Metabacillus sp. KUDC1714: one gene and its partner. Each later gene encodes a partner of the first gene's protein in a complex. Links are inferred from orthologs where the notes say so. Each region holds a gene or a part of one and is shown on either strand. Other genes may lie near its edges. The genes, in order: HUW50_RS01675 and HUW50_RS08065.

Region 1 (2,715 bases):
TTCATCAACACCTAGGCCACGAAGTTGTCTTGCAAAGCGTCGAACAGATTCCTCACGTGAGAATTCAGTCATTTTAAAGAGTTTCTCAATCTTTTCACCTGAAAGCACATAAGATCCATCACTATCACGAGTAATGGCGAAGTTCGGTTCTTCCTTCTTAAACTCGTACACAACTCTGTTTTCAGCTGGCTCTTCTTCATATAACGGGAATTCTGGTGTACGTTCAATTGCATCGGCAATTTCAAATAACAGCTCGCGTACACCTTCTCGTGTAATGGCAGAAATCGGGAAAATTTTCAGATCATCTTTGAGCTTTTTCTTAAACCCTGCTAAGTTCTCTTCAGAATCTGGCATGTCCATTTTATTGGCAACAATTATCTGTGGTCTTTCCGTTAAACGCAGATTGTATTCCTTTAATTCTGCATTAATTGTTACATAATCCTCGTAAGGGTCTCTTCCTTCTAACCCTGACATATCAATCACATGAACGATTACCCGCGTTCTTTCTATATGTCTAAGGAATTGATGACCTAAGCCCACCCCTTGATGTGCACCTTCAATAAGCCCAGGAAGATCCGCCATTACAAAACTTCTTCCATCTTCCGTTTCAACCATTCCTAGATTAGGAACAAGTGTAGTGAAGTGATATTCTGCAATTTTCGGTTTTGCTGAAGAAATGACAGATAATAATGTTGATTTACCAACGCTTGGGAATCCAACTAAGCCTACATCAGCTAATACTTTTAATTCTAAAATAACGTTTCGCTCTATTCCTGGTTCACCATTTTCAGAAAGCTCAGGAGCAGGATTTGCCGGTGTCGCAAATCTAGAGTTACCACGACCTCCACGACCACCTTTAGCAATAACTGCTTGTTGTCCATGCTCAGTTAAATCAGCGATAATCTGGCCTGTTTCTTCATCCGATACAATGGTTCCCGGGGGAACTTTTACTATCATCGGTTGCGAATTTTTACCATGTTGGTTTTTAGACATACCATGCTCACCACGAGGAGCCTTGAAATGGCGTTTATACCGGAAATCCATTAACGTTCTTAAACCTTCTTCTACTTCGAAAATAACGTCAGCACCATTTCCACCATCACCACCTGCTGGCCCTCCTTTTGGCACGTACTTTTCACGACGGAACGCAACCATACCGTTTCCGCCATCTCCACCTTTTACATATATCTTGACCTGATCGACAAACATTTGTCTTCCTCCGTTCTAAATCCCAAGTGAAATAACAGTTGTTAATTCATATGTATTAACATGAAATTCATTTACAATCAATTGAGAGTGATTAACAGCTTTTAACCACTCAATTAATTGTTCTGTATCCTTTATTATGCCATTAAAGTCAAAAAAGAAACGAACTCCTTCAGCTTCTAAACCTATATCAATTGTAATACTTAAATGATTTTCACTTGCAAAATCAACTACTTTATCTAGTTGATCCAAAAAGCTCTTACTCCATTGGGTCACTGAATCATCAAATGGTTCTAAAGACAACACATTTCCTAAAATTTCGTATTCAAGTACAAAATGGTGGTTACTCCAATTAAATGTCATAAGATAACTAGCAAACGAGGGCATTTTCAAATTACAAAGTTTAGATTCCTGTTGCGCTTCTATGATTACTTCCTCAATGAAATCATGTACACGATCATATTTTTGCAACGAAAGATTACCTTTAATCAGTTGTAATTTATTCATCCAATCATGTCGTGAATGACTTAATATATCAACAGTATCCCATTTTTTCGATTTATTTTTCATACTATTTTCTCCTATTTCAACTAAAAAATAATTTTCATAAAGGAGCAATTACTTTACGCTGTAATAAGAATTATAACAAACATTGTGTTGGAACATAAGAGCTATTCATAGATTACTGTTTTAATTCGCAAAAGCGAAAGCGCCTTGAACAGCCTCGGGCAAATAAGACGCTAATGAATAGAAGGTGTTTTTTACCTTCAATTCATGGGTGGCTGTAGACTCAAGAGGGGCTAGACGTTGGATGCCTAGCGCTTTTCCACAGTACTAGAGTTTTATATTTTCCTTTACAATAAAAAAAACTCTAACCTAAGTTAGGTTAGAGTTTTCACATGAACTTATGCTTCTTGTGCTACTGGATATACGCTAACTTTTTTGCGGTCGCGTCCGAAACGTTCGAACTTAACAACACCATCAACTTTTGCGTATAACGTATCATCACCGCCGCGGCCAACGTTTTCACCTGGGTAAATTTTTGTACCACGTTGACGGTAAAGAATTGAACCACCAGATACCAATTGTCCATCTGCACGCTTTGCACCAAGACGTTTAGACATAGAGTCACGACCATTTTTAGTCGACCCTACCCCCTTCTTAGATGCGAAGAACTGAAGATCTAATCTTAACATGAAGTTCACCTCCTGTTTAGTTCATTATTGTTACTGAAATATATTGTCCGTAATCTCTTTCAATTGTTTGTAATGAAACGAGCATACCCTCTAACAATAATTGAACTTTATCACTTGTTGATTTATCGAGATTTAAAGGTAATTTAACATGTAAATAACCGCCATCTCCACCTTGATCAATTTGTGGCTCAATATTTGTTAGAGTCAGCACTGCATTAACAGCACCAAAGGTAACAGCAGATGCTCCAGCACAAACAATATCCTTGCCATGTTCATCGAACTCGGCATGTCCAGATAAAACGAACGAAGTTAT
Region 2 (16,722 bases), 1.3 Mb from region 1 along the record:
TTAGGCACAGTATCATCTGTGTTTGCCACTTCGTTATAATAAGAAACTGTGATTTCTTCTTTTGTATTTGTGGCTACGACAAGTCCTCTCGGGCTTCCATTTGCCATACCATCACTATGAATTTTGACGATATCTTTGTTTTCAATTAAGCTTGTACCGAAATTTCCATTAAAATCTGCAACTGTTTGTTCACCATTCATCGAATTGATGATCCAGAATACGAGTGTTCTTTTTGAAGGAATGACAACATCATCTGGTACTGAAGGCCAAACAACATCACTTGCCGGATCTGTTCCATAGCGATATTGAAGTTTATAATCCTTAAAGTTTAAATCCTTGTCTGTATTATTGTAGATCTCAATAAATTCATAGCCATCTGCTGAACCTACATTCTCTGAATCAGGGACAACTTCTGTTACAAGGAATTTAGGCATCTTACTATAATCCACTTCATCTTTCTTAACAGCAATTACATATTCCTCAGTTTTAACTGTATTTGTTCCATCTGCTGCTTCGATATAGTACGTAATGTTTGAATCAACATTAATTCCAGGGATTTCAGCTATGTAACTTGCTGGATCAGCGCTTGCATTCATTGATAAGGAAGTGAATGTTTCATCCCCCTCTTTTTTATAATGCAAGGTAGCAAATGGTACAGCCATGTTATCTGTTATATTTGCTTCAATGCTGATCGGAGAAAATGCATCGGTTTCTGTCAGCGGCGTATGCGTGATCACTGGCGCCTCCGTATCAACAGGTATTTCATCAAGCTCAACTGGCTTTGTTGGGACTTGAACAGCTTCAACTGTACCAAGTGAAGGTGCTGCTAGTACTTTAAGCTTTTCCATTTCCGTACCTTCGCTTGGAAACATATATTGAATAACAGCGCCTGTGTTATCATTGTCAGTTCCAAGATAACTTGCAGAAACAACTTCTGAGCTTGTGTTATCTTTTATCACGATTCCTCGGTTTCCACCATTTGCAAAACCTGGGAAACTATCCTTATATGTAATTACTTGTTCACTTGATAAATTCAATCCAAAATGAGTGTTAAAATCCGCTAGAGTACGATCACCATTATTAAACCAAAAAACAAGTGTTTCTTGAGGATCAATTGTAGTAGCAGGAACTTGAAAGACTAGTTCGTTACCAGTATCCGTATATTTGTAGACAAAGGAATAATTCATTAAGGATTGTGGTTGATTGGTATTATTATAGAGTTCAAAATACTCGTAATAATCCGTTCCTCCACCTTCTGTATTTGGTGACAGCTCGGTAATTAATAGCGTTTGTTCGCTATAGGTTTCTTGAGGAGTCTCAACAGAAATTGTATATTCCTCACTCTTTGCCTTATTGCTACCATCTGTTGCTTCAATATAGTACGTAATATTTGAATCCACACTAGCGCCTGGTATTTCCACTGAAAAATTTGTCCAGTCGTCTGAACTTACATTCATTGTGGCAGATGTAAAGGTCTCTTCTTTAGTAGTTTTGTAGTAAAGTGTCAGAGTTGGTATCGCTGCCAAATTATCTGTTACCTTTGCTTCAATCATGACAGAAGAAGCTACTTTGCTTTCTGTAACAGGCGTGTGAGTGATCACCGGTGACTCGTTGTCTGCTGAGATCTCTGTTAGTTCTACCGGCTTTGTTGGGACTTGAACAGAGTCAATTGTTCCTGGAGTTGGTGCTGCCAATACTTGATGCTTGTCCATCGCCGTTTTTGCTAAAGCATATTTAAATTGAACACCTAATCCACTATTATCTGTTTCACCTGGTAAATAACCTGCAGATATTACTTCATTTCCTTCTTTATCTTTAATAACAGCCGCTCTGTTCCCACCATTTGCAAAACCCGGGAATACATCCTTAAATTCGATGACTTGGTCTGATGTTAACTCAAGTCCATAATGTGAATTAAAATCGGCTAAAGAAAGTACGCCATTATTAAACCAAAATACTAGAGTTTCTTGAGAAGCGATCGTTGTATGAGGGACTTGAAATACTACTTCTTTTCCAGTATCCGTATAACGATAAATAAACGCATAATTAGTTAAAGATAATGGCTGATTCGTATTATTGTACACTTCAAAAAACTCGTAGTTATCTGTGCCATTTGAGTTTGGCGATACTTCAGTAATTAGTAAGGGTGAATTGCTATTAAAATCTTCTTCTACTAAAGTTTCAGGAGCTGCTGGTGTTTCTGCTTCATCCTTCACTTCTCCCTGATTTTCTTGGGACGTTTGAGCTGGAACAACCTCACTAGATTGTTCCACTGGTTGAGTGGTACCTTCAGATGTTTCTTCTTTTTGTTGGACAGTATCATTTTCTTGATTTTGCTGCTCATTTTCTGTCAGAGGTTTTTCATCAACTGTAAGTGGTTCTTCTTCAACAGTCTCTTCTAAAGAATCAGTACTTTCAGTTGCTTCTGCTCCCTCTAAAACTGGTTCTGTTTCATTTGTTGTTATTTGTCCATTGTCAACTGTACCTGTTTTTCCTGTCTGATTTTCATTATTAGAAGTCGTGTTATCAATCACTTCTTCTGCATAAATCCTTTTCACAGGAATAACCGTAGTAAAGTTGGATAGTACAATTGATACCATACAGACAAATAAAAACAATTTTCTTACCCTAAGTCGTACTTTCCGCTTATTCATGGCTTCCTCCTTAAATTTTATTTACATTCATGTCAATAGTAATCGAATTTTGTAAACTAAAATTAAAGGAGGTGTAAATGTTTATAAATATTTCCGCTTATTATTAATTTTTTGTAAAATGAAAAAGTTATGTTGTTTTTAAATTCAGGAGTTTTCACTCATATATTCATAAAGGCATAATACCTAAAATTTAGATAAATTTAGACGACAATCACTTTGATAGTACATAAGACCCTAATAAATTCCATTAAAAGGAATTTTTTAGCGATTCATCAGGTTAACATTTCTTTACACGGAGGAAATAATTCTTTGACAAAACTCTAATAGAATAAGACATTCTTTGACATCACTCTAAAAATTCCTGTATATAGGCAGGGGCATTTCATCTTAACTTCATATAAGAAAGCCACCCTGCATTTTTTTGCAAGGTGGCTTTCTTATATGAAATATTAACGATTCGTTGCACTATTCTCTTTCTTAAAATCCTTCACAGGTGATCCTGGAACCTCATGATGGTGTCTACATCTAGGTTCATACGATTCTGATGCCCCCACAAGAATAATTGGATCATCATATGACGCAGGCTTACCATTAATCAGTCTTTGCGTGCGACTTGCCGGTGATCCACAAACAGAGCAAACAGCTTGAAGCTTTGTGACTAATTCAGCAATTGCCATTAATTGTGGTACAACACTAAAAGGTTCGCCTCTAAAATCTTGATCTAACCCTGCAGCTATTACACGGTAACCTTGATTAGCTAAGAGTGTTAGCACATCACAAATATGTTCATCAAAGAACTGTACTTCATCAACAGCAATAACGTCTGTTTTCTCAGTAATATATTCTAAAATTTCAATAGAGGAAGCCACTGGTTTACTAATAATCGCCGTACCATTATGTGAAACTACCTCTTCTTCACTATAGCGGTTATCTATACTAGGTTTAAACACCTTTACTTCTTGTTTCGCAAATTGCGCACGTCGAACTCTGCGAATGAGTTCCTCTGATTTACCTGAAAACATGCTTCCGCAAATAATTTCAAGCCATCCACTTTGTTTCATTACATACATTAAAACGGCCTCTCCCTTCGTCATCATATTCCCGAGTCGATTGACCGTACCGTTTATATTGGTACTTTACCATCTATATAAAACATGAAACTTCATGCATCACATACGTTCAAAAATCCCTACCAATATATGTAGGATATCCTAAAGTAAAACTTCCACAATTGAGGTTTCTTTCCACTCTTACCGAAGCTAGATAAACCTATCTAACACTCACTAAAGTGATCAAATTCTCCAAATAATATGGGTTAAGGCCTAAAAATCACAAAAGTTGGCGTGAAAAAACAGGCAAGAGCAGTTTCGTCTTGCCTGTTGGAAAAAGCCTTTATTGTTGCTGTTGCTTAATGCCGTATTTTTTATTGAATTTATCTACACGTCCACCTGCATCTGCAAATTTTTGACGTCCTGTGTAGAATGGATGACACTCAGAACAAACCTCAACTTTGATCTCTTTCATTACAGAGCCAGTTTCGAATTCGTTACCACAAGCGCAGTTCACCATAACCTTATTAAAGTTTGGATGAATTCCTGTTTTCATTCTTTTCATCTCCTTCCGCCCTGAATCATTCGAAACAGAGTTAAATATCTAGGTGTAACTCGTCCGGTTGACGAACCATCACTAGAAAAGCACATGATGAAATTATAACAAGTGCCAAGTTTAAAAGCAAGCCGAAGTTAAATATTACTAATTCGAAAAGCGCAGGTGCCTTGTTCAGCCCCGACAGGCATAAGACACACACGAATAGAAGGTGTTCTTTACCTTCAATTCGTGAGTGGCTTATGACCCCGAGGGGCTAGGCACCGGAGCTAGACAATTCGAAAAGCGCAGGTGCCTTGCTCCCCACTAATACTACTTAGTTACTTTCCTAGCTGATTTCATTTCAACATCTAAATTACTAAAGAATTCTTCGTTTGATTTTGTTTGACGAAGCTTTCTTAGGAACTTTTCAACAAAGTCTGGAGAATCTGTCATTGACTTGCGAATTGCCCATAATTTATCAAGATGATCTTTTGGAACAAGCAGCTCTTCTTTTCTTGTACCAGAACGACGGATATCGATTGCTGGGAAGATACGCTTTTCTGCAAGTGAGCGGTCTAAATGAAGCTCCATGTTACCAGTTCCTTTGAATTCCTCATAAATAACGTCATCCATACGAGAACCTGTATCGACTAGCGCTGTTGCAAGGATTGTTAAGCTTCCACCCTCTTCAATGTTACGTGCTGCACCAAAGAAACGTTTAGGGCGATGGAAAGCAGCTGGATCAATACCACCAGATAATGTTCGACCACTTGGAGGAATGACCAGATTGTATGCACGTGCTAAACGTGTAATGCTATCCATTAAAATAATTACATCCTTTTTATGTTCAACAAGACGCATCGCTCGCTCAAGCACTAGCTCTGCTACTTTAATATGATTTTCTGGAACTTCATCAAACGTCGAGCTAACCACGTCTCCAGCTACAGAACGTTCAATATCAGTTACTTCTTCAGGTCTCTCATCGATTAATAAAACGATTAGTTCAGCTTCAGGATTGTTCGTTGTAACACTGTTCGCAATTTCTTTTAACAGCATTGTCTTCCCTGCCTTAGGAGGGGCAACAATCAATCCACGTTGACCAAAACCAACTGGTGCGATTAGGTCCATAATTCTTGTGGATAAATAATTTGGTTTTGTTTCTAGGTAAATTTGTCTATCTGGATAGAGAGGAGTTAATGCTGGGAAGTGAACACGTTCCTTTGCCGTCTCTGGATCTTCGCCGTTAACCGCTTCTACATGAAGCAAACCGTAATAGCGTTCATTTTCTTTTGGAGGACGAACCTTACCAGATACTTTGTCCCCATTTCGCAAATCAAAACGCCTAATTTGGGAAGCTGAAATATAAATATCTTCTGAGCTTGGTGAATAGTTAATTGGTCTTAAGAAGCCAAAGCCTTCAGACTGGATGATTTCTAAGACACCTTCCATAAATAATAAATCCTCTTGTTCAGCATTTGCTTTTAATATAGCAAAAATTAATTCTTTTTTCGTCAGCTTGCTGTAATAGGAAACTTTATAATGACGGGCAAGCTCATATAATTCTTTCAGTTTCATATGTTCTAATGAAGAAATTGAAACTTGATTCATAAAAACACCACTCTTTTTAATTTTCAATTTTTTACAATTGTTTTCCATCTATCGATTGTCAAATTCATTTCTACTGGTAATGAAAACGTAATTAGATAGCAAATTTCACATATTAGAAGATTTACCATCAGTTGCATTAATGAAGAAAAAACTATCACGTTTGGATCGAGAAGGAAAATGAAGGTGAGCTTGAAGTAGATTTGCAGTAATTCATGCAGCACTCTTTATTTTTACCCTATTTTAGAGATTTAATCAATCATTTTTGGAAAATCTATTTGAAGTTAGAGGTTTTTATAGAAGGAAAGTGAGATTTTATTCCCTCACTTTCCAAAATGTAGATATCTTTATCTTTTTTTATTAGGCTGACTCGCCAAAATTTGTTGCTATTTACCAAGTAGTGCGGTAGGTTGGTTTTTTCTTTAAGCTATGTGTTCCATCAGATGAACAAGGCACATGCCCTCTTCTTATGAATTTTGCAGTTGCTCGATTTCTTTATCTGTTAATTTTTCACGCCAGATCGTAGCTCCTAGTCCTGATAGCTTTTCCTCTAACTGACTATATCCACGATCGATATGCTCTAAACCAGTTATTTCTGTTACTCCTTCAGCCATAAGGCCCGCACATACTAAAGCTGCTCCTGCTCGTAAATCACTTGCTTTAACTCTAGCACCTTGAAGTCTTGTTGGGCCAGAGACAATTGCAGAACGGCCTTCAACTTTTATTATAGCGCCCATTCTTCTTAGCTCATCTATATGTTTAAATCTAGCAGAGTAAATTGTATCAGTTACAACACTCGTTCCTGTAGCTCTTGTTAAGAATGAAGTGAACGGCTGTTGAAGATCAGTTGGAAATCCTGGGTAAACGAGGGTTTTAATATCAACAGCCTTTAGTTCCTTTTGACCGCCGATAATTAATATTTGATCATTGCTCGTTTCAATATGAAGACCCATTTCTCTTAGCTTTGCAATTAGTGATTCTAAATGAAGTGGGATGACATTATCGATCATCACTTCTCTTCCCATTGCTGCTCCGATAATCATGTAAGTTCCAGCTTCAATCCGGTCAGGAATAATTGAATGACGGCAGCCATGCAGTCTCTCAACTCCATCGATTCGAATGACGTCTGTTCCTGCCCCTTTAATTTTTGCCCCCATGCTCGTAAGCAATGTTGCTACATCAATAATTTCTGGTTCCTTTGCAGCGTTTTCAATAATCGTTCTACCTTTTGCTAAAACAGCAGCAAGCATAATGTTAATTGTTGCTCCTACACTTACAACATCTAAATAAATTCGCGCACCACGCAGTTCATCTGCACGCAAATAGATTGCACCTTGTTCATTCGTTATTTGCGCACCTAATGCTTCAAAACCTTTAATATGCTGATCAATTGGTCGCGGTCCTAGATGACAGCCACCAGGAAGGCCAATAACTGCCTTTTTAAAACGGCCAAGCATTGCTCCCATTAAATAATAGGATGCACGTAGCTTCTTAACTTTTCCATTCGGCAAAGGCATTGAAATCATCGATGACGGGTCAACAATCATTTCATTATTTTTCAATAGCACCTTTCCACCGATTTCCTCCAATAAATCTCCAAGTATATTTACATCAGAAATGTTTGGTAATCCTTCGATTGTGACTGGTGATTCAGCTAATATGGTTGCAGGAATTAAAGCTACTGCACTATTTTTTGCCCCGCTTATATTTACTGTACCTTTCAGTAAATCTCCACCGGCAACTTTTAACTTTTCCATAATAGTCTCCCTTCTTCAGAAGTTGACTTTCCGGAAAGAACATGGAGGGTGAGCTTTGCGCAATTTTCGCACACATATGTATTCACTTTACACGAAACACGCTTAAACATTCATTAGCCATCATGTTTTCCGAATAATACATCTCTTGTCAACAAATATTTCGGATTTTATTGCTTCGAAAAGCTTGAGGTGTCGCCAAGCTCTAAATGGCGAAAGCCTTTTTCTTTACGATCATCCATTTTGATACAAATTCTGGTGATAGTAAAAAAATACTACCTGTTTATCTCTTTTATTTCCTTTTATGCCTTAGTAAATACATCACAATACTAGATAAGTGAAACTTCCTTTAATGTTGGTTTCTATGATTGCTTTCACCTAGAGTTTAATGATTGACTATTTATAAATAATCTCTCTTATTATTAAACCATCTATTAAGCAGGACAACAATGTTTAAGTTTAAGAATTCTTCTTGGAATTGGGATGGGTGATGATCACACTAAAGGAGGAGGTATTAACAAAACGGACAAGGCTTATTCTTGTCCGTTACTCTATGAGTCTATTATCTCTAGTCAGCTAGGTTAAGGTTAGAGAAGGTCTTCACACCGCTTGTTAGCGCTTTCTTATTATTCAGAATATAACCGCCTCTTATAAAAGGCGGTTATATTTAAAGCTGTATTATGCTTGGTTTGAAGAACCAAATTCGCGCATTTTGCCGATTACTGTTGCTTTAATAGCGTCACGAGCTGGTCCTAAATATTTACGTGGATCATATTCTTCAGGTTTTGCAGCTAACGTTTCACGAACCGCTTTTGCAGAAGCAATTTGATTTTCAGTGTTAACGTTGATTTTCGCTGTACCGAAAGAGATAGCTTTTTGGATATCGTGTGTTGGAATACCAGTACCACCGTGAAGTACTAATGGCATATCCGTTAGGTTAGCGATTTCTTCCATCTCTTTGTAGCCTAAGTTTGGTTCACCTTTGTACGGTCCATGAACAGAACCAAGTGCTGGTGCTAAGCAGTCAATACCAGTACGTTGTACAAGTTCATTACATTCTTGTGGATTTGCGTAAATTACGCCTTCTGCTATAACGTCATCTTCTTGTCCACCAACAGTTCCTAACTCAGCTTCAACAGAAACACCTTTTGAATGAGCATATTCAACAACTTGTTTCGTTGTTTCAACATTTTCTTCAAATGGGTGATGTGAAGCATCGATCATAACAGATGTAAATCCAGCATCAATTGCTTCTTTACACTTATCATAGCTTGAACCATGGTCAAGGTGAATCGCTACTGGTACAGTAACTTTGTAATCCTCAAGTAGACCTTCAACCATTTTTACAACAGTTTTAAATCCACCCATGTAGCGTGCTGCACCTTCAGAAACACCAAGAATAACTGGTGACTTCTCTTCTTGAGCTGCTTGTAGGATCGCTTGAGTGAACTCAAGATTATTTAAGTTAAATTGACCTACTGCATATCCTTTGTCTTTTGCTGTTTTCAGCATTTCTGTCATTGAAACTAAAGGCATGTCGAAAAATCCTCCTAATGAACCTTATTTTCTGATACAGAAAAGTATATCATACCTAGCTTGACCAGAATATTCACTAATATGTAGAGTCTGCATGATACTTTTCACATCTAATAGCATACCAATTTCTTCGAAAATCAGCAACAATTCGACAGATATTTGGGTAATATAATGTTTTAGTTCGTTTTTAATGGTAAATATTTCTTTACTGCATCACGAATTTCATCGATATCAAAAGGTTTAGCAAAATGTGTCAATGCACCTAAATCCTTCGCTTCTTGAATCATATCTAATTCCCCATAAGCCGTCATAATGATAACACGAATATCTTGGTCGACAACTTTCATTCGTTTTAAAATTTCAATCCCATCCATACCCGGGATTTTCATATCTAATAATACTAAGTCTGGGGAATGCTTTTCGACGATTTCTAAGGCTTGAAAACCGTTTGCTGCCTGAAATGTTTGATACCCCTCTTTTTGAAAAACCTCATTCAATAAAATTCGAATCCCATATTGATCGTCAACAATTAATATTTTTTCCTTCAACATATCATTACACCTCTTAGTTTATTTTTCCATACTTAACCCCAATGGCATTATGCCATCTTAAAAACGAAATAAATTTTGTGTTTTGCTTTAAGCACTAGACGGTACAAGCTAGCTCTGTACAAAGTTTATCAGCACTTTCTGTTCGTTACTTAATCTAGCTTGCTTCCTACTAACCCAGTTTAAGCAATCGGTACTAAAGACCGTAGCTTTTTAACCAATTAACTAGGGTTTTTCATTAACATTCGTCCACATTGTTGATTAAATTATCTATATCATAACTTAAGTAATTCTTTTCTTACTTATTATTTCCTGCAAAATAACTCGAATCATTTGTCGACAATTTCTGCTTATCATTGTCATATTTTGCTGGATCTAATGACATTTAAGTAATATCTAATCTTCCCCTACAGTCTCACGGAAAACTGGTTCTCTTTTAGATTTTACTACTTTTCGTTATAATACCTTATACATGTGAAATGTGAAAGGAGATCTTTGCTACTTATGATGAAAATTTTCACGACACAATTAACTGGTCACTTTAATCGAATACTAGACCAAGAAGAAATAAATATAGAAGATAGTGCAAGACTTCTTGCACAAGCTTTAATCGGAGAAGGAACCCTATATATTTATGGGGTTAACGAGCTTCATGGTATTGTCTTGGAGGCTTTAATGAGTAGTGAGCCCTTTAATCGTGCTGAGGCACTTCTTGATCAAAATGGACAAGTAAAAAAGCTTTCTTCAGAAGATCGAGTGCTTCTTTTTACGTATCGATCAACAGATGAAGAAGCAATCTCTATTGCCAAAACTCTTTCAAACCAGGGAGTGCAAACAGTTGGTGTTTCTGCTTTAGTTAAAAATGCTGCTCCAGGGTTGGAATCTATTACAGACCTTCATGTAGATGCTAAGCTACGTCAGCCACTAATTCCTGGTGATGACGGGGAAAGATACGGATTCCCTGCGTTAATGACATCGTTATATGTATATTATGCGATCACCTTCACTATTAAAGAGATGTTAAATGAATATGAGGATGAATATTAAGCAATTGGCAAGAGCTAGTTGCTTTTTTTATATCTTTATTGCAAAAAGTAAGTTTTTTTTGCAACTTTCATGAGGAATCTTGCAATTTTGAAGGGGAATCTTGCAACTTTTAATCAAAATCTTGCAACTTCAGAAAACAATCTTGCAAATTAACATTACACAAAAAAGCTAACTTATCCTTTTAAGATAAGTTAGCTCAATTCCTATACTAAAAAAGCTATTTAACTATTTTTTACCAGTGTATTGTTAATTTTTCCCTGATTCAGATAATGACGCACGAACAAAATCACGGAATAATGGTTGTGGTTTAGTTGGTCTAGATGTGAATTCCGGGTGGAATTGTGATGCCACAAACCATGGATGATCTTTAATTTCAATAATTTCAACAAGGCGTCCATCAGGAGTTGTCCCAGAGAAAACAAAGCCTGCTTCTTCCATTGCTTGACGGTATTCATTGTTAAATTCATAACGATGACGATGACGCTCATACACAACTTCATCTTTGTATGCTTCATAAGCACGTGAGTTCTCGATCAACTTACTTGGAGATAATCCTAGGCGCAATGTTCCACCTAAATCTTCAATGTCCTTTTGCTCCGGAAGTAAGTCAATAACAGGGTATTGCGTGTTAGGATCAATTTCAGATGAATTGGCACCTTTTAAGCCTACAACATTACGTGCAAATTCAATTGATGCAACCTGCATACCAAGACAAATTCCTAAGAATGGAACCTTGTTCACACGTGCATATGTTGTAGCAAGGATTTTTCCTTCTACCCCACGGTCACCAAATCCGCCAGGAACTAAAATTCCATCGACATCTTCAAGTTCTTCCTTCACATTGTCTTCATTCAATGTTTCTGCATTAATCCATTTGATCTCAATGTCTGAATCATATTCATAACCCGCATGACGAAGTGCCTCTACAACAGAGATATAAGCGTCTTGTAATTCAACATATTTTCCAACTAGACCAATCTTTGTTGTTTTAGAAAGATTTGTCACACGTTTTACCAGTTCTTTCCACTCAGTCATATCTGCTTCATTACATTGAAGCTTCAAGTGTTTACATACGATAGAATCTAAATGTTGATCTTGTAAAGCCAATGGAATTGAATAAAGTGTTTCTGCATCACGGCACTCGATCACAGCATTGGTATCGATGTCACAGAATAAGGCAATTTTATCCTTCATATCTTGAGAAACCGGCATTTCAGTACGAACAACGATCACGTTTGGTTGAATACCTAAACTACGAAGTTCTTTTACACTATGCTGTGTTGGTTTTGTTTTCATTTCACCTGCTGCTTTGATATATGGAATGAGTGTACAGTGAATGTACATAACATTATCACGGCCGACATCACTCTTAATTTGACGAATTGCTTCTAAAAATGGTAATGATTCGATATCACCAACAGTTCCACCAATTTCAGTAATAACAACGTCTGCACCTGTTTCTTTTCCAGCACGGAAAACACGATCCTTAATTTCGTTCGTGATGTGAGGAATAACTTGAACTGTTCCGCCAAGATAATCGCCACGACGTTCTTTCTTTAATACCGTTGAATATATTCTACCTGTTGTCACATTGTTAAACTTAGTTAGATTAACATCAATAAAACGCTCATAGTGACCTAAATCAAGGTCAGTCTCAGCGCCATCACCTGTTACAAAAACCTCACCATGCTGATAGGGACTCATTGTTCCTGGATCCACATTTATGTAAGGATCAAACTTTTGAATTGTCACACTTACACCGCGGTTTTTCAATAATCTACCTAATGAAGCAGCTGTTATTCCTTTTCCTAATGATGATACAACTCCACCTGTTACAAAAATATACTTTGTCATGATTTTCCCCCTAAAGAAGCTATATATGTTATTTTGTACAAAAACTTAAAAATCTTACTAGAAAAGCGAAAAGCGCCTTGCTCAGCCTCATGCAAATTGGCTTATGACCTCAAGGGTCTAGGGTCTAGACACTAGAGCTAAATAAAAAACTAAGCTCAAAATCCTCATTTTCCACATAAAAATAGAAAGCCCCCTTCCAAACAAGTTGAAAGGGAGCTGTAAATGTATAATAAATACAATACGATTGCTTTTTTAAGAGCCCAAAATAGATTCTACCTAGTTGAAAAAAGAAAGTCAAGACGATTTACGCTTATTTTTCTTCCTCTTCATCATCTAGTTCATCTTCATCATCGTCTTCATCATCATCTAAATCATAATCTTCATCGTCATCATCAATGAGATCATCATCATCATCGTCGTCTAAATCTACATCGTCTATATCATCGAAATCATCATCATCGTCGTCATCGTCACTAGTGTCATCAAAGTCATCGTAATCTAGATCTTCATCAATGACATCGAAGTCATCCTCAAGATCATCCTCGACACCTTTTTTCGCCTTTTTCTTTTTAGGCTTCGCAACTGGCACAATTTCTTCTTCAATTTGCTCATAAGGATACCAAGTACGTAATCCCCACATGTTTTCTCCTACACAAATAAAACGGCCATCGATATTAATATCTGTATAGAATTGAGCGATTTTATCTTCTACTTGTTTTTTTGTTAACCCAAGAAGCGAAGAAACTTCCTCTACTAATTCACTAAAAATGTACGGTTTTTTACCTTCTACAAAAAGTTCATAGGCAACCTCTACCATTGCCATTTCTTTTATTTGTTCGTCTGTTAATTGCTTTAGACTCAAAGCTCGGCACTCCCTTTCTAGGTAAATCATCTATTTAATACGTAAATATGTATAAATCTAAAGTCAAGTCTGCAAATCATACCATTCATTATAAACAAATTCTAGCAGTTTATGCCACATTTATCACGTAAAAAATATTCAAAAGAACTTTTTGCGCTTTGAATTTAATAGAAGGTCACATAATCTGGCCTCTAACCTCTAAATTCGGGGTGTTCTTGCAACTTTGAAGCGGAATCTTGCAACTTTAAGTACTTATTTTGCAACTATAGAAGAGAATTTTGCAAGTTTGGGTAATAATCTTGCAATTTTTTCATTTAAACTACGATTAAAAACTCATGATTAGCAGCCTGCTAATCATGAGCGAGATATATTATTACATATTCCGTCTATACTGTCCGCCAACTTCGTAGAGTGCTTGTGTTATTTGACCAAGACTTGCTACCTTTACTGTTTCCATAAGCTCTGCAAAGATATTACCATTTTCAATTGCGGTTTTCTTTAATCTTAGTAACGCCTCATCAACTTTCTTGGCATTTGCTTGCTGGAAAGCACTTAAATTATTAATTTGTGTTTCTTTCTCCTCTTTAGTTGCACGAGCAAGCTCCATATTATCAACCGATTCCTGTGATGGGGGATTTGGATTAAGGTACGTATTGACGCCAATAATCGGCAGTTCACCAGTGTGTTTTTTCATTTCGTAATGCATTGATTCATCCTGGATTTTCCCCCGCTGATATTGGGTTTCCATGGCGCCAAGTACACCGCCGCGTTCATTGATTCGATCAAATTCCTGAAGAACTGCTTCCTCTACTAAATCCGTTAATTCCTCGATAATAAAAGAGCCTTGCAGCGGATTTTCATTTTTGGTTAAGCCGTGTTCTTTTGTAATAATCATTTGGATCGCCATTGCTCTACGAACAGATTCTTCTGTCGGAGTTGTAATTGCTTCATCGTAAGCATTTGTGTGAAGGGAGTTACAGTTATCATGTAACGCCATTAGAGCCTGTAATGTCGTACGAATATCATTAAAATCAATTTCTTGAGCATGTAAAGAACGCCCTGATGTTTGAACATGATATTTAAGCTTTTGACTTCGTTCATTTGCACCATACTTATCTCTCATAACAGTAGCCCATATTCTTCTTGCGACCCGACCAATTACTGTATATTCTGGATCAAGTCCATTACTAAAGAAGAAGGACAGGTTTGGCGCAAATGAGTTTATATCCATGCCTCTGCTTAAATAATATTCTACATACGTGAAACCATTTGATAGCGTAAACGCTAGCTGGGAAATTGGGTTTGCCCCAGCTTCTGCGATATGATAGCCAGAAATTGAGACAGAATAATAATTTCTCACCTTTTGATCAATGAAATATTGTTGAATATCCCCCATGAGCCTCAATGCGAATTCTGTTGAGAAAATACATGTATTTTGTCCTTGGTCTTCTTTTAAAATATCTGCTTGGACTGTTCCTCTAACAGTTTGTAGGGTTAAGGATTTTACTGCATCATATTCGTGCTCGGTAAGGGAGCGATTAAGTTCTACTTCTTTTTTCTCCACTTGTTGCTCAATTGCCGCATTCATAAACATTGCTAAGATGATCGGTGCCGGACCATTTATCGTCATCGACACTGATGTAGAAGGAGCACAAAGGTCAAAGCCGCTATATAGCTTTTTCATATCATCTAATGTGCAAATGCTTACTCCACTCTCACCAATTTTCCCATAAATATCTGGGCGATGTGCTGGATCTTCGCCATATAAAGTCACCGAATCAAAAGCTGTACTTAACCGTTTTGCAGTATCATCCTTTGATAAATAATGGAAACGGCGATTAGTTCGTTCCGGCGTTCCTTCACCTGCAAATTGTCGTTTTGGGTCTTCACCTTCGCGTTTAAAAGGGAATACTCCAGCAGTGTAAGGGAAAGAACCTGGTACATTTTCTTTATAAAGCCAGGATAAAATGTCGCCATCATTCTTATATTTAGGTAATGACACCTTTGGGATGGATAAACCGGATAATGAAACAGTCTTTAAATTAGTAATAATTTCTCTGTCTCGAATAACAGTTGTAAACTCATTTTGAGCATATTTCTCTTTCATTTCTTCCCATTGTTTTAGATGTGTTTTAGATTGTGTCGTTAAATTTTCTTCAAGTCTTACTTGTAATTCCTGTAACGAGCGGATCACTTCTTCGTTTCCTTCTTGGCTTGCAAGAGTCTCTACTGTTCCTTTTACTTGAAAGAGCTTTGTTGCTGCATTTGCTTGTTCTTCTGATTGCTTGTGATAATTTCTTACTGTTTCACTAATTTCTCGTAAATAATATCTTCTTTCTGGGGGAATAATTACGTTTTGCTTTTCAACATCATCCGCTACTGGCAAGGACGTTTGCCACTTTTTATTTGCCTTTTCATTAATTAACTCCAAAAGTCTAGCAAATAATGTGTTTGTACCGAGGTCATTGAATTGACTAGCAATTGTCCCATACACTGGCATAGCATCTAGCGGCTGATCAAATAATTGCCGACTTCGTTGATATTGCTTCTGCACCTGGCGTTTTGCATCCTCAGAGCCTTTGCGCTCAAATTTATTAATGACGATTAAATCTGCATAGTCGATCATATCGATTTTTTCTAGCTGTGATGGTGCACCGAACTCACTTGTCATGACGTAGAGAGATAGATCACAAATTTCCGCTATTTCAGCATCTCCTTGACCAATTCCGCTCGTCTCAACAATAACTAAGCCAAAGCCAGCACCTTTTACAACTGAAATGGCGTCTTGGATCGCTAAGGAAAGCTCGGTTTTTGATTTCCGAGTCGCTAGGCTCCTCATATACACTCTTGGTGAAAAAATCGCATTCATCCGGATTCGATCTCCTAAAAGCGCACCACCCGTTTTTTGCTTAGTCGGATCAACAGAAAGCACAGCAATTTTCAATTCAGGTACTTCATTTAGAAACCTTCTGATTAATTCATCGGTTAATGAGCTTTTTCCAGCTCCACCTGTTCCCGTTATACCGATAACTGGTGCATTTGATTCGAGTTGATTAACTTGCTTAAAAAGTGATTCAACACCAGCAGATACTTCATTATGAAGAACCTTTGCTTCTGCATAGGAAATGAACGTTGCAACAGCTTTAGGCTCTCCTATTTTCAGGTTCTCAAGGTCCATGTCACTTTCATTTACAGTTGAAAAATCACATTCCTTTAACATATAATTGATCATTCCTTGCAGACCTAATTCCCTACCATCCTCAGGTGAAAAGATC

What was found.
Region 2: the proteins of HUW50_RS01675 (region 1) and HUW50_RS08065 are in contact, whole or in part, in a solved structure (PDB 1F51), measured with the Bacillus subtilis proteins. The link is inferred for Metabacillus sp. KUDC1714 from one-to-one orthologs.

Annotation. Positions count from the first base shown.
Region 1 is NZ_CP055263.1:326,644-329,358, forward strand. It holds HUW50_RS01675 (sporulation initiation phosphotransferase B), read right to left. Parts: upstream 1,777-2,715; coding sequence 1,225-1,776; downstream 1-1,224. Other genes in the region: obgE (GTPase ObgE), read right to left, coding at 1-1,209; rpmA (50S ribosomal protein L27), read right to left, coding at 2,112-2,402; HUW50_RS01685 (ribosomal-processing cysteine protease Prp), read right to left, coding at 2,419-2,715. UniProt on the Bacillus subtilis protein: Key element in the phosphorelay regulating sporulation initiation. Acts on spo0A. Mediates reversible phosphoryl transfer from spo0F to spo0A.
Region 2 is NZ_CP055263.1:1,668,634-1,685,355, forward strand. What follows is about bases 8,001-10,779. They hold HUW50_RS08065 (response regulator), read right to left. Parts: upstream 9,688-10,779; coding sequence 9,313-9,687; downstream 8,001-9,312. Other genes in these bases: HUW50_RS08060 (class II fructose-bisphosphate aldolase), read right to left, coding at 8,279-9,136; HUW50_RS08070 (DUF2529 family protein), read left to right, coding at 10,189-10,731. Also shown: HUW50_RS08035 (lamin tail domain-containing protein), read right to left, coding at 1-2,654; HUW50_RS08040 (thymidine kinase), read right to left, coding at 3,104-3,724; rpmE (50S ribosomal protein L31), read right to left, coding at 4,047-4,259; transcription termination factor Rho, read right to left, coding at 4,572-5,849; HUW50_RS08055 (UDP-N-acetylglucosamine 1-carboxyvinyltransferase), read right to left, coding at 6,314-7,603; HUW50_RS08075 (CTP synthase), read right to left, coding at 10,978-12,585; rpoE (DNA-directed RNA polymerase subunit delta), read right to left, coding at 12,896-13,447; fused isobutyryl-CoA mutase/GTPase IcmF, read right to left, coding at 13,821-16,722. UniProt on the Bacillus subtilis protein: Key element in the phosphorelay regulating sporulation initiation. Phosphorylation of spo0B during sporulation initiation.